2 regions of the Nostoc sp. CALU 1950 genome follow, and region 1 is predicted to be linked to the other one. Evidence: riboswitches for the same ligand, from Rfam matches in the RefSeq annotation. Region 1 holds a riboswitch; the other holds the start of a gene.
What was found. A riboswitch is a leader RNA that binds a small molecule or an ion and turns the genes downstream of it on or off. The one in region 1 is predicted to bind cyclic di-AMP.
Positions count from the first base shown of each region.

Region 2: another riboswitch for cyclic di-AMP. It lies ahead of ABF638_RS05410 (glycosyltransferase); the one in region 1 lies ahead of ABF638_RS35175 (universal stress protein).

Region 1 covers NZ_JBDNJQ010000237.1:471-6,608, forward strand. Annotated here, with positions in the region: gene ABF638_RS35165 (high light inducible protein) at 1-25, shown strand, start outside; gene ABF638_RS35170 (ArsB/NhaD family transporter) at 288-1,625, opposite strand; gene ABF638_RS35175 (universal stress protein) at 1,740-2,360, opposite strand; cyclic di-AMP (ydaO/yuaA leader) riboswitch at 2,522-2,744, opposite strand; gene ABF638_RS35180 (ABC transporter ATP-binding protein) at 2,762-3,598, opposite strand; gene ABF638_RS35185 (ABC transporter substrate-binding protein) at 3,753-5,195, opposite strand; gene ntrB (nitrate ABC transporter permease) at 5,348-6,138, opposite strand, start outside.
Region 2 covers NZ_JBDNJQ010000011.1:10,673-19,136, reverse strand. Annotated here, with positions in the region: gene argC (N-acetyl-gamma-glutamyl-phosphate reductase) at 1-323, shown strand, start outside; gene ABF638_RS05415 (DUF1350 family protein) at 542-1,540, opposite strand; cyclic di-AMP (ydaO/yuaA leader) riboswitch at 2,047-2,245, shown strand; gene ABF638_RS05410 (glycosyltransferase) at 2,406-3,677, shown strand; gene ABF638_RS05405 (TonB-dependent receptor) at 3,788-7,672, opposite strand; gene ABF638_RS05400 (hypothetical protein) at 7,669-8,464, opposite strand, start outside.

The sequences.
Region 1 (6,138 bases):
CGTCTTACACTTAATTGGTTACTAATAGTCTGCCACAGCCATTCTGACTGATTAAGAACCTATAGGAATTCGATTTGATTTTTGAACAAAATTAGGCATTTGTAGTAGCGTGTCAAGCTTAAAATAGTGCATTATAAAACTCTTGTGGGATGGGCGTCTCGCCCGTCCGTGCGGGCAAGATGCCCACACCACAAGAAAATTTATTGCAACATTTTAGTCTTGCCACGCCACTACGTATATTTTCAAAAATCAAATATTTACGCCGATTTACTTAGCACTATCCTTACCTAAAGTAAAAAGCGAACCAACACATATAAAGCTGAAGCTACCAGTTGTAATAGCATCACTGGAATACCATAGTGGAGAAAAGTTTTAAACGAGATGCGGCGTCCATGCTGCTCAGAAATCCCAGCGGCTACGATATTAGATGATGCACCTACAAGTGTGCCATTACCTCCTAAAGTTGCACCGAACATCATGGCATAAAACAGAGGTAATACTTCTGGCGGAAACTGTCCTTGAAAGTCTTGTGCTAAAACTTCTGTGGGTGCTAATCCGACAGTCACAATATATTGTTTGAGTAAGGGAACCATCCCCACCACTAAAGGAATATTGGGCACTACGCTGGATAATATTCCCACAAAAAATAATAAAAATAGAGAACCCAGGATAATATTTTTTCCTAAAATTACTGCCAATATTCCTGATAAACCACTGATTACACCTGTTTTTTCTAGTCCTCCAATTAGCACAAAAATACTCATAAAAAATATCAATGTACTCCAGTCTACATCCCGCAAAATGTTGTTAACTGAATCGATTTTGCTATGGTGAGATAAAAGCAAAGCTAAAGCTGCTCCTAACAAAGCTGCGGCAGCAGGTGAAATCGGAACTGGTAGAGATTCTCCGATGACAAAAAATAGCAGGACGAAAAATACAATAACTGCACCGAAGCTTAAAGCACGTGGATGATTTATTTGTGGGTGTGGCAGTTCTTCAAGATTATCTAACTGTGTATTCCAAATTTTACGGAATAAAAATGGCAGTGTTGCAATCACTATGACAATGGCAATCACTCCTCCTAAACTCAATTTCAATAAATAATCTGTAAAGCTGATATTCACAGCATCACCGACAATAAATGTAGCAGGATCACCAACTAAAGTTAGCAGTCCGGCACTATTAGCAACAAACACCATTAAAATCAACAATGGGACAAAATTTATCCCAATTTCCTCCGCCATTGGTGGAATTAAAGGTGCTAGCAACATTACTGTTGTGGCATTTGGTAAGACTGCACAAATAGGTGTCACAATAGCGACAATACCAAGTAATAGACGTTTGCCTTGTCCTTTAGCTAGGAGTACTATTTGAGTAGCTAAATAATCAAATATCTTGGTAGGCTCAAAAGCCCGTACTAACACCATAACTCCAAAGAATAAACCGAGTGTTCCATGACTTTTGCCGATGTAACCAACAGCTTCTTGTAAAGTCATGACGTTACTAAAAACTAACAATAATGCTCCCAGTAATGCTGCAATAGTGAGATGTACCCATTCCGTCATTACTAAAACAATGACGCTTATAAACGTAATCACACTAAGGATTGCTTGCCAGTTTTCCACACCCTAACCTCTCGAAGTTTACTTGGTTGAATAGTAGCGAAAAAAGCCACCTATTTATAGGTGACTTATCTGTGATTAAAATTGGATAAAAATTACTGAAATTTGAAATATCGATTATTCATCAATACAACTGGGAATACCCAAAACGGCGCAGGGAAAATTAGAGCCTAGTGCCTCAATCATCGGATGATTCGCGGAGTTGCAACCTAAAAACAGAATATCGGCATTTTCTGATTCAACAACTTTGGCAAGTTCTGTAGAAATGCAGCCAAAGCGCAAATGAGATTTGAAGCAACCCTGCCATTCTTCAGCTAGACTTCGAGCTTGCCAGAGAATTATATCTGCTTGTTGTAGGGGAGTTACTACTGTCTGCAATTTGGGTTGAGTTAATACCAGTGTGACAGACTTTGATACTTCACTAACTTGACATTCCAATGAAGGCTGTTGTTGTGGAAAGCTCAAGATATTTGGATACTGGCTGCTTTGATTATCTTCTAATACATAAACAGCTTGAACTGTAACTTCTGCATTGGTGGCTAAACGGGTTTGATGGGCAATCCAAAAGGCAATATCTAATGCCGTATGACTTTTGGGAGATCCATCATAAGCAACAATTAAATTAACTGCTTTTGAGCTTTGAGGTTTGTTATAAAAAGGTTTCTTTGGTTCTGGCAGCAGTACCATTTGTTCAATTAAGTCATCTCGACCTGTGGCACTTTGTAGACGTGCTAACATTGGCTTGATTTGCACAGCTTTACTTCTCCCAATGAAATGAATTAGCAATGAGAAGCAGGGGGACAAATTTTGGATTTTGGATTTTAGATTGAGTAACGATAACCAAAATCTCAATTCAGTCAAGGAAACCCCAATAATAACTGTATTACAGCCAAAGTCTTGGGGGTTCCTTCCATTGCCTACGGAGTTAGCTGACGGGCTAAGACTGGAAGGTGTCTCTCTCTTAGGAGTGCTGTTAGCGCAAGCGGGGCGTTTAGCCCGTGGTGAGTCCTGAGTGAAAACTTCTGACTCTTAAATTGCCGCTCTCTGCAAGATTAGCCCCAAACATTGGTTCCTCCGTTCCAAATCCAGCTTTCATGAATTTGAATTAGGCTACCCACTAAAAAAAATGATAATCTAATTTACTCGTCTTGGGCAAAATATCGATCAAGGAAATTTAGGGCGTGGTTGCGGAGTTCAAAATATTCTTTTGAGTTTCGCATGGCGGCGCGATCGCGTGGATGCTCAAAAGGAACTTCTAAAATCTCCCCGATATTAGCAGCTGGGCCATTGGTCATCAAGACGATGCGATCGGACATATAAATTGCTTCGTCTACATCGTGGGTAATCATCATCACTGCTTGACGATTATTTTCCCAAATATCCAATACCTGCCGCTGCAATTTGCCACGAGTTAGCGCATCTAGTGCCCCAAAAGGTTCATCCATCAGCAACATTTTAGGACGAATTGCTAAAGCTCTGGCAATACCTACTCGTTGTTTCATACCTCCAGAGATTTCATCAGGATATTTGTCAGCCGCCGCCGTCAAGTTTACCATTGCCAAGTGCTGATTTACAATGCTAATTTTCTCAGCCCGATTAGCATTTTTTAGCACTTCATCCACAGCTAAACGGATATTTTCTCGTACTGTTAACCAAGGTAACAGCGAATAGTTCTGAAATACCATCATCCGCTCGGCTCCTGGCTGACGAATTTCTTTTCCATCTAGCCGGACTGAGCCGGAAGTTGCTTTTTCTAAACCAGCTACTATCTTGAGTAGAGTTGATTTTCCACAACCTGAGTGACCAATTACAGAAATATATTCATCTTCACCAATTGTCAGATTAACTCCATCTAAAACGACAAAGTTCTCTTGATCAGGTGTCGGATAAGACTTGACTAAATTTTCAATTTCTAAAAATCCAGTGCGGGGAAGAACTTCGGTCTGGGTATTAATAGGTAATGAGGTATATTCCATTATCAAATGCTCCCGAAATAATCTAGTCATCAAACAACTTTGGATTTTAGATTTGCAATTTTAGATTATCTTTCGCCCACAACAAGCAAGGCGTGAATCGAAGAACTACAATCCAAAATCTAAAATTGCCACAGCCAATATTTGAACTTGGAATTTAAGACATGAAAAAGCTAGTGGGAGCATTAGCCCTGATCGCAAAACTATTTAGATAACCCACCGGATCGCTGGGATCGAAGGCTTTCTTATCTATAAATACTTCTGGTGGTTCGACCTTGTAATCATCCTTGGGACATTCAATGCCCATTTCAGATGCTATCTCCCGATATAAATCTGTTCTCCAGCCATCTTCGGCTAGTTTTTCGGCATTTTTGGGAAATTCCTTAATTTGTCCCCATCGGGCTGCTTGTGTCATTAACCAGATACTTCTGGATCTCCACAAGAATGTCGAGTGTTCTCCTGGCTGCTTGGGAAGGTTGTCAGGAATATCGAAGAAAATCGTGGTGTCATCGGCTTGGATGGTGCGGTCTTTGCCGTCAAAGCCGCCGTAATTATAGTTGCCCAGAATTCCGGGACTTGTAAATTTGGCAATTGGAGCATCTTGATTTTTGGGTTTAGCACCTGTAAAGGAACGGTCTGTAAGTAGTTCGGCTACTTCTTGGCGGTTTTCTACTTTGCTGCAATACTGACAGGCTTCAATCATCGCCTTGACTAAAGAACGATAGGTTTTGGGATATTTTTCGATGAAAGATTGCATTACTCCCAACAAACGATCTGGGTGTCCCAACCAGACTTCTTTACCTTGTGCGAAGGTAAAGCCGATGTTTTCATTACCTGTTATTGCTCGTGTATTCCAGGGTTCTGCAACCATGTAAGCTTGCATGGCGCCAATCCGCACGTTTGTTACCATTTGAGGGGGTGGAACGATGATGATCCGAAACTCTTTAAGCGGATCAACACCTGCGGCGGCAGATAAGTAACGGATAAAGTATTCGTAAATCGCGGAACTTAATACTACCGCCCAGACTTTGTTTTCTGACGGCTGCTTCTCAAAGAAACCCCGGAAATCGCGCCCAAAGGCTTCCAAAGCGCCATCGCCATATTGTTCTTGATATTCGTACCACGGGCGTAGCCCAAAATCCCACATGGCTTTGTTCATTGTCATGGCGTTACCGTGGCTGTGAATGGTCATGGCTGCACACAAGGAGGCTTGGCGTGCGCCTTCAGCACCAATTCTGGCGTTGGTAACTGCACCAGATACTATGGGCGAAGCATCCAGGCGACCAAAAATTAAACCATCGCGGGAATTAGCCCAACTAGCTTCGCGGTTAAGTGTGACATTCAAACCATATTTGCGGAAGAAACCTTTTTTCCAGGCGATCGCAAATGGCGCACAATCATTAACGGGAACGTAACCAATGGTGAGATCAGATTTTTCTAGGTCTTGCCATCTAACTACTGGTTGTACAGCTAAGGCTTCTTCAGTTAGTCCTTTGGCTGATCTATCTCCTGAAATTCCACAGGAGGACAATGCTATTCCGGTTGTGGTTACTCCGATTCCTTTAATAAAATCTCGTCGAGTCCAGTTATTATCACCCATTTTTGTAGCTCCATTGGTGGATCAATTTTGGATTTTAGATTTTGGATTTTAGATTTGTTTGATTAGACGCTGCGCGAACAGATATTATTAAATTTTGGATTTTCAATTCTTCAATCCAAAATCTAAAATTTAAAATCTAAAATTCCCTTTAGTTAGTTGGAAGTTCTAGGGCGATGGGTTACTAATTCTTGGATTTTGTCCACGGCGTAATCTAGGATTAACCCAGTTAAGCCAATTATCAACACAGCTAAAAAGACTGAACTCAGGTTTAAACGACTCCATTCATCCCAGACAAAAAAGCCGATACCAACACCACCTGTAAGCATTTCCACGGCAACAATTACTAGCCAAGCTATGCCTAAACTAATTCGCAAACCTGTAAAAATATACGGCAAACTTGCAGGCCAAATGATTTTTGTAATTCGTCGCCAACGTGGCATTTCCAGCACTCGTGCCACATCTAAATAATCTTTGGGAACGCTAGAAACTCCTAATGCGGTATTAATAATTGTCGGCCATAAGGAGGTAATAAAGATGACAAAAATGGCGGAAGGATCTGCTAAGTTGAAAATTGCTAAGGCGATGGGTAGCCAAGCTAGGGGCGATACGGGTTTAAAAATTTGAATTATCGGATTAAGTGCTAGCATTGCCGGTCTGGACATTCCAATTAGAAACCCCAAAGGAATCGCTACTACAGCACCTAACAAAAAGCCTATTAATACCCGACGCAGACTTGCTATCAACAACCAACCAATTCCTAAGTTGCCTGGGCCTCTTTGGTAGAAGGGATTTAAGATGTAGTCTAAATTAGCGATTAGCGCTTCTGGTGGAGTGGGCATCAATTGATGGTTGGCAAGTGCAATAATCCACCACAGCACAATTATTCCCAAGAAGCCCAATACTGGTAAAAAGAAGACATCTCTAAGGATTACAGGTTTGGTCT
Region 2 (8,464 bases), on a different contig from region 1:
GAACTTTGGATAATCCACCATCAGGTGAAGTTATTCATCAAGCGATCGCTAACTACTACCAAAGTGAAAAATTTGTGCAGGTTGCTCCATACCAAGATTCTACTCTGCTGCGAGACGGAATATTTTTGGATGCGATGTCTACGACGGGCTACGCCTACGCAATCAAAAACACCAATATTGTTCAGGTTTTTGTATTCGCCAATGACACTACCAAAGAAGTGTTGCTAGTTGCTCGTCTTGACAACCTGGGTAAGGGCGCATCAGGAGCCGCCGTCCAAAACCTAAACATCATGCTCGGTTTTCCAGAAGAGTTGGGATTATGAAAAAGGCATAGGGAGTGGGGAGTAATGAGTGCTGAATGCTGAGTCATGAGTGCTGAGTGGGAAATCTCACTTTTTTACTCAGAACTCGGAACTGGCTCAACGCCCCACTAACGAAACTGTTTTCCCAATGCCCAATGCCCAATGCCCAATGCCCAATGCCCAATGCCCAATGCCCCATGCCCCATGCCCCATGCCCCATGCCCCATGCCCCATGCCCATTATGTTGATTTTTCTTGCAGTTTCTCAAGCAACTGAATAACACTATGCTCAAATCCTCTATTTCGCTCTTGAACTGATTCAATCAACGGTTTATTAAAAAGATTAATGACATAGTTACCTAATTGAATACCTAGAGGTCTTAAATGTCCACCTGCAAAACTTTTCCGAAAATCTTGAGGTGGCTTTTGCAGAATATTAGTAAACCATTCACAGGTTGATTTAGCAATATTGTCTGACTTGAAACAGACTAAACCCATGATATTAAATAGCCCACTATCCTTGATTAAATTCTGGGTTTCTTCAACAGTTGGTTTCACACCCCAACCCAAATTATCGATGATATCCGCTAAAAATTGAGGACGAATTGCACTCCCTGTGTCAGCAATAGCAGGTGCTAATAGGATAGAAACCTGCCCTTTAATAAAGACACTATTAAATTTGATATCCTTATGCACATAAGTATAAATTAAGTTTTTAACTTCAGCAGTTTTTCGCGTTAGTTCCTCAAAGAGAATGTTAATGTCTGCAACGACACTTTTTATCTGTGACTCATCGGAAGTATGAGACAGCAGATTACGAATAAACTGTTCTCTATGTTGAGGATTTGGAGGTAGAGCAGTAAATCCTTCTAACAAAGAGATATATTTACAACCAAGGCTATGTCCAATCCAAGAAAAGTTCTTATCATCTAGATAGGCTTCATAATCATATCCTGCAACACTTGCCATTTTTACAAGCTCTGGCAGAATTTCATACTGCTCTCTCATGAGAAAACCAGCTTCTACATAATGATTAAAAGTAAAATTAAAAGGCAGAAGGATAATTGTATATCCCTGCTCGAATAAACATTGAAGCAAATAGCGATAGAAAAGCATGGGGCCAAAAGTACCAAAGAAAGCCCCAGCAATAAATTGAATTACTCCTTTAGGCTGTGGATGTAGAGCAACCCAACTGTGAGAAACAGGTTTAAATCTCAGTTTCAAATTTGTATTTACCATAACTTAGCAATGAGTACATCTCATTTTGGTAGGTGTATACTTAATCTCCAAACTGAAGTTGCTGCTTTTCGGATACTTTAAGAGGATGTTTGAAAAGTATCGTTATTAACTCAAATGCCTCGAAACCTAATTCCCTAACTCCTTCCCTATGGGGAAATTGGGGTTTTCAAGCCTCTATCCTGCAAAGAAAGAGGTTTCGAGTATATTTGTTGACTTTCCAAATATCTCTAACCAGATTTTTTTGCACTAAAACTCTCAAGACTATTTCATTCCCAAAAATTAAAGAAAATGTAGCAGTGAATATCAGTAAGTTTATTGTTGAGAGCATCTTAAAAACTCAAATTTTCCCCTATGCCTTGATTCTCCAACGCTAGGCACAACGCGCTTTGAAGTGATTCCCAGCACTCTTTTTTTGTTCACACTGTTGACATAGTTGATGATGACACGTTATAAACTGTGAAGAAAAATAAATCAGTCTGCCTAATCCACTATATTCCCTGAAAAATTTTGTGAGTAAGGTTAAACCGGAGCGGAGGAACCAAGTTTGGGGCGTATTTTGAAGAAAGTTAGAGTTAAGAGTGAGGAGTTAAAAGTTACTAAATAGATGACTCATAATTCATAACTCACAACTTATAACTTTTTCAAGAAGGACATCTCTCAGTCCTAGCCCGTCAGCTAACTTCGTCGGCATTGAGAAGAGACTGAACGAGAAGCATTCTTACAAGTAATGCCTTGTTCTCGTCAGTGTCCTTTGGCTGGTAACTTTGTGGTTCGTTGTGCCTGCCCTCGGCCTTGAGAGAGGATAACAATATCTTGATTTCTGGCGTCTGAGGTAGGATTATTTGCCTTGAGGTGAAAATCAGCTATGTTCCAGAATAAGAAACATCGCATTGCTCTAATTTCTGTCGATGGCGACCCGGCTGTTGAAATCGGTCAAGAAGAAGCTGGGGGTCAAAATGTCTATGTGCGTCAAGTAGGTTATGCCCTAGCCCAGCAAGGTTGGCAAGTGGATATGTTCACTCGTCGTAGTAGTCCTGACCAAGCTGCGATCGCTCAACATAGCCTGAATTGTCGTACTATTCGGTTAAACGCTGGCCCAGCTGAGTTTATTGGGCGAGATAACTTGTTTAACCATTTACCTGAATTTATCGAAGAATTCCAGCGATTTCAGCAACGCCAAGGGTTCCATTACTCCCTAATTCATACCAATTACTGGTTGTCTTCTTGGGTTGGCATGGAATTGAAAAAGCAACAACCGCTGATTCAGGTGCATACTTACCACTCTTTAGGAGCGGTTAAATACAGAAGTATTGGTGATGTTCCCGTAATTGCAGCCCAGCGACTAGCTATAGAAAAAGCCTGTCTAGAAACTGTAGACTGCGTGGTTGCGACCAGTCCACAAGAACAGAAACACATGCGGATACTCGTTTCCAGCAAAGGGAACATTGAAATGATTCCCTGTGGTACCGATACTGATAAATTTGGGGAAATTCCGCGGTCTGCTGCACGGGAAAAGTTGGGAATTGCACCAGATGCCAAAATGGTTCTCTATGTTGGTCGGTTTGACCGACGCAAAGGTATTGAAACTTTAGTACGAGCTATTGGCAAGTCGAGTTTAAGGGGTGAGGCTAACCTCCAACTAGTGATTGGGGGTGGTAGTCGTCCAGGTCAGAGTGATGGAATTGAACGCGATCGCATCGCCAGCATTGTCACTGAACTCGGATTAGAAGATTGTACAACCTTTACCGGTCGCCTAGATGAAACTGTCCTTCCCTTCTACTACGCTGCTGCTGATGTCTGCGTAGTGCCCAGTCACTACGAACCTTTTGGTTTAGTTGCCATTGAGGCGATGGCGAGTAAAACTCCAGTCGTAGCTAGTAATGTCGGTGGGTTGCAGTTTACTGTTGTACCAGAGGTCACAGGTTTACTAGCGCCCGCCAAAGATGAAGTGGCTTTTGCTGCTGCCATAGACCGCATTCTGATCAACCCAGCTTGGCGAGACCAGTTAGGTGAAGCAGCAAGGCAACGGACAGAAATTGCTTTTAGTTGGTATAGTGTGGCATTCCGACTGACTCAGCTATACAGTCGTTTGCTGGCTCCAACTACACCCAATAACCGACCCCGGATTGCAGCTTAATTTTTACAGTTTTGAGCGCGGTAATATCGTCAAAGTAATTTGACCGCGCCCAAACAGTCAAACACAAACTACTCTTCTTACTGCTGCGCTATCCGCCAGTCACACAGAATTCAATTCTGAATTCTGGCTCCTGACTCCTGAATTCTATTTTTTAATTTCTCTACCAGAGTTTGCACCGTAGATTCTGGTTGCTGACGTGCTACAGGTTTTTGCTGTCCGAAACCATCAAACAATTCGTCAAGCTTGACCGTGAAGCCCAAATACGCCCCACCTGCGGAACGTGTCCCAGAAAAATCTCGGTCATCGACTTTACCAAAAACATATCCAGCAGAAAGGCGTAGATTAGGAGTAAGGTAGTAGCCTGTTTCTACCACAAAGCCTGTTTCGCTGTAGTTAGATTGACCAATCCAGCGAGCCTCACCAACTAAATCCCAGCTATATCCCAAACGATAAGTAGCTCGCAATTGTCCCAGATTCACCATACTTGTACCAACTAAATCGTTGGCTAAATAAGAAGTACTGTTACGCAAAGCATATTTACCGTAGAATTCCCATTGCCAGTTAGGGGCATAAATAGCTTCTAAAGCAAAGGTATGGTCTTGGGAACCCGTACCACTACCTAACAAAATAGTTTCAGGAATAATTGTCGGATTTTGGCGATATTCATAACGCAACAAGGCATTAAATTTATCGCTATTGGGGTCGCGGTAGGCTAAACCCAGCTTCAAATTAGCGGTATCTCCCAATCCTGAAAGCTTCTGATTGGAAGAGTTTGCTTGTTGATAACGTACCAGAGCCGTCAGAGCCGGAGAAATTTTACCTGTGGCACCTGCGGTAATTACTGTATTACTACCACCAGAAGAGGAACGATGCTCGTAACGAGCGCTGGCTTGAAACTGGGGATTATCACTGTACTCCAACCCAACGCTGTAACTATCGCCACCCTCAAATCCGATCGCAGATGCTGCTTGACCAAAGGCGTAGGGTTGGGCATATTGTTGACCCGCCGCAGTTCGTCCGAAGAAGTTGCCAAATACGTGTTCGTAAGCTAAATTCAGCCGCAATCCCGAAGCAATAGTCCAACGGTTATTTAGACCAATTGCACCTTGGGTAGTCAGTTCATTTGCACCACCCAAAATTGAGTAACGACCAGTCAAGGTGGTATCAGTACCGAGTTTGTGTTCACCATTGACACTTAAGCTGGTGATAGAATTACCCGAAAATTGACCGCCAGTGTAAAACTGTTGAGCCAAACTGACACTGACACCAGGAAGTGCTGCCCAATTCAACCCTAAAATAGTACGGTCTGGGTAAACAGTATCTTTTTGAGAAGATAAGCTGAGTTCATTTTGGGCTTGGAAAGTCAGGTTTTTCGCAATGGGAACTGTAAAACGCGATCGCAATTGATTAGAATTACTATTCAGAGCGCTGTCGGGGATACGGTCTTCCCGATTACGATGAATCCAATCCAGATCCAGAATAGCTTTACCTAAGCGTTGTTGAATCCCAGCGGAAATCGTCGTCAGTGAATTATCAACTTTGCTCCCAGGTATGGACTCATAACGGGGTGCAAACAGTTCTTCAAAGGTGTCTAGGGGTTGGGGAGCAATCCCAAAATTGTCTTCGTGGTCGTATTGCACCCTGACGTTAGTACTTGAAGTTAGTTTAGCTGTAACCTGCGCCCCATAACGGGTTTGTCCCGGTACAAAGCTGATAGTGGCATTATTGGCAAAACCCGTATCAGCAAAGCGATAATAGGCACGACCTTGAATCCCATTGGCAATTTCTCCCTCAGCTTCCAAGCGGTAGGCATCACCACTAACTTTTCCCACAACATCAGAATCATTAGTGGAATGGGCATATTCTGCGATTAACTTGCCTTTGTCACCCAAAGCAATCAGCGCATCTGCACCGTAGAGTTGAAAATCACGCACTCCATGATTTTCTTGAACATAAGTTGCTCCTATCCAACTTTCCTGGTTAAGTTTGCGGGAAAGATTATATTGCAAACGACCAGCATAGATATTGCCGTCAGAGTTTTGGTCGTCATATTGATAGCTAACAATAATCCGACGTACCAACACTTGTCCAGTTTGATCAATATCGGTGCGAAGAATCGGTTCGCGGAATATTAATGTACCGCGATCGTAGTCGATTTCATAGTCTGGGCCTCGGTTAAGCTGTTTCCGTTCTAATACAGTCCCAGGACGATTGAGTTCTTCTAACTCGATAAAGACATTTTCGCTACCTGGTTGTAGTAGTCTGCGAGAGAGGAAGTAATAACCACTAGTACCATCGGGAGCAATGGTATCTCTTTGAAACCCTTCTAAGTTGTTGCCATAGAAACCTGTAATTTGTAGGTTTCCTAAGTTGTAGTTAGCTTTAAAACCGTGGAGTTGACGAGTGATAGAAGTAAATTGCTGCGATCGCCGCGCAAATTCTTCTGTGTTGTAGTCACCCCACATGCCATAATCTGGATCAGAGCCGGGGATACGAGCTGAACGCTCGAAACGCAGAAATACACTGTCAATAGAAGGCGCAACTACATCAACTTTCGAGCTATCGCCGTAAACAGGATAATTTTGCTCACTAAATTGGTAAGTTCTAAACAGGCGATTATCGCAGTTACAATCTTCATTCAGGCTACGAGAACTGTTGTATGCACCTGTAAATAACCATTCCCCGATCGCACCAGTGGCAAATATCGCGGAATTGAAATCTAATTGCGTTCTGTTGTCTTTATCTGGAGGGAGGAAATCACGGAAACTACCGTAATAATTTGTACCTCTAGCGCCTAAACGTAAATCTATGACCCCTGTCACCAAACTCGGACGTAGTGACGTTTCAAATTGCAGTTGAGTAAAGGCTTCTAAATCATTAGCGATCGCGCGAATTGTCACAGTTTGCGCTTTTAGCTGCGATCGCAACATCGCTGTAAATTGCCCAGCTTTCGCCTCCACTTGAAATCCCGGTTCATCGGGTTTGAAGTCTTTCCCAACCAACTCCCCAGCAGTAGGGATCAAAGTGACAACGGCATCACGGTTAGAGCGATTACCACTTGCATCGATGAGTTGACCCCGAATTGTCGCCGTAGAACGTCCATCTGCTGGGATACGGGACTCAACTGTTTCTACAGTTAGTTTTTGTGGCGCTCCCCGGACTGCGACTTGCACTGTTACAGGGGGTTCTGTTCCGCCGACAACTTGTGCAGAGATGGTGTTTGCACCTTCTTTTAACGAGACACCATACCATGTCTGCGTTACCAAGTTAGTAGTGGCATCAGTTTCCGTCCGTCCCACTAAAGAAGGGTCTACCAACGCCCCATTTACCCGCAATTCTACTTGACTACCAGCGGGGAACTGTACAATTACCGTGCTAGCTTGGACATCTACAACACTTTCAGCTGTTGGAGTCAAAATTTTGATTGCTGTAGAGATAGGGATAGTGGGGGACACGGGAAGATTTTCATTCACCCCTTCCGTTGTCTCCGTGTCCTCTACTCCTGCTATTTTGCGTAAGCCTCTAGGCAAATCAACAGAAGTTGCTGGTTGAAATGGTTGTATTTCTGTTGGAGAAGTTTCAAGCTGTGTCTCAGTGTCTTTGCGTGCTGCTATTTTACGTAAGCGTCTGAGCAAATCAACAGAAGTTGCTGGTTGAAATGGTTGTATTTCCGTTTCACTTGGCTGGATATCTGGAATTGAAGTATCAGTAACTGGTGCTGAAGAAGTTGAGGGAAGTTCCAGGGGTGAAAGTTGCTTGTCAGAACTTCCCAAAAGATGGGGAGAATTCAAAGCCTCTCCCCTTTTAGAACTTGAAAAGTCAGGATCTTCTACACCCTTATTTGCTTGCGAAGGAGAATCGGGGAACAGTAGATTTTCACTAGTGATTTCAGCTTTGGCGATCGCAGGATATAAAACAAGGCTGAGAGCCATTACTGGCATCGCCCCGATCAATCTCAGGTTAAATGTAGTTGTACAGTGCAGTCTGAGTTTCATTTCTTCACTGACTCCTGAAATGTGGGGGTGACAGCGAAGTTCATACGTACCAAGCCACCAGGTTCTAAATGCACCAAGCGAGATTGGCTATTGCGTTCGCGGAATTTTTCGTTACGAGCTAGGGCGTAACCGGGTACACTGCTGAGGTCTAATACACCTGTGTGGTATCCAGGTAAAGCATTAGCTAAGGAGAACAAACCATTCGGATCTGTAGTGATGCGGTTCCCGTCCTCCAGAAAAATCACCGCATTTGGTATTCCTGGCTCACCACGCTGTTGTTCACCATCAAAGTTTTTATCAACAAACACCCGACCGATAATCGTGCCACAATCAGAAACGATTCCTGGACGAATTTTCAACTGGTGGGTTGCTGGGCCATCCTTGGTGCTAAAACTGTTATCAGCTCGTTGGCCATTAACGATCGCACTATTACGACCATTCCCACGCAGTGAATCAGCTGTGAGTTGAGCAGCGTAGGCAATATTCAGAACTTTCTCTGTGGGAATCGTTACATCTGTGCGGAATGTCACTGTGTTTCCATTGCGTTCTGAGGTGATAGTGACTGGTTGACCGTCCAATTCTCCCCGCACAGATTTCGGCAAGAAATTGAATCCTAAAGGTAGGTTGTCGGTGACAAATATATTATTCAAACCAGCATCAGCGAGATTTTTCACCGACACGCGGTAGATTACCGTATCTCCAGGTTCAGCAGCAGCGCGATCGCCTGTTTTGATAATCTGTAACTGATTGGCTTGACACAAATTTGTGGTGAATTCAAAGGCTAATAAATCC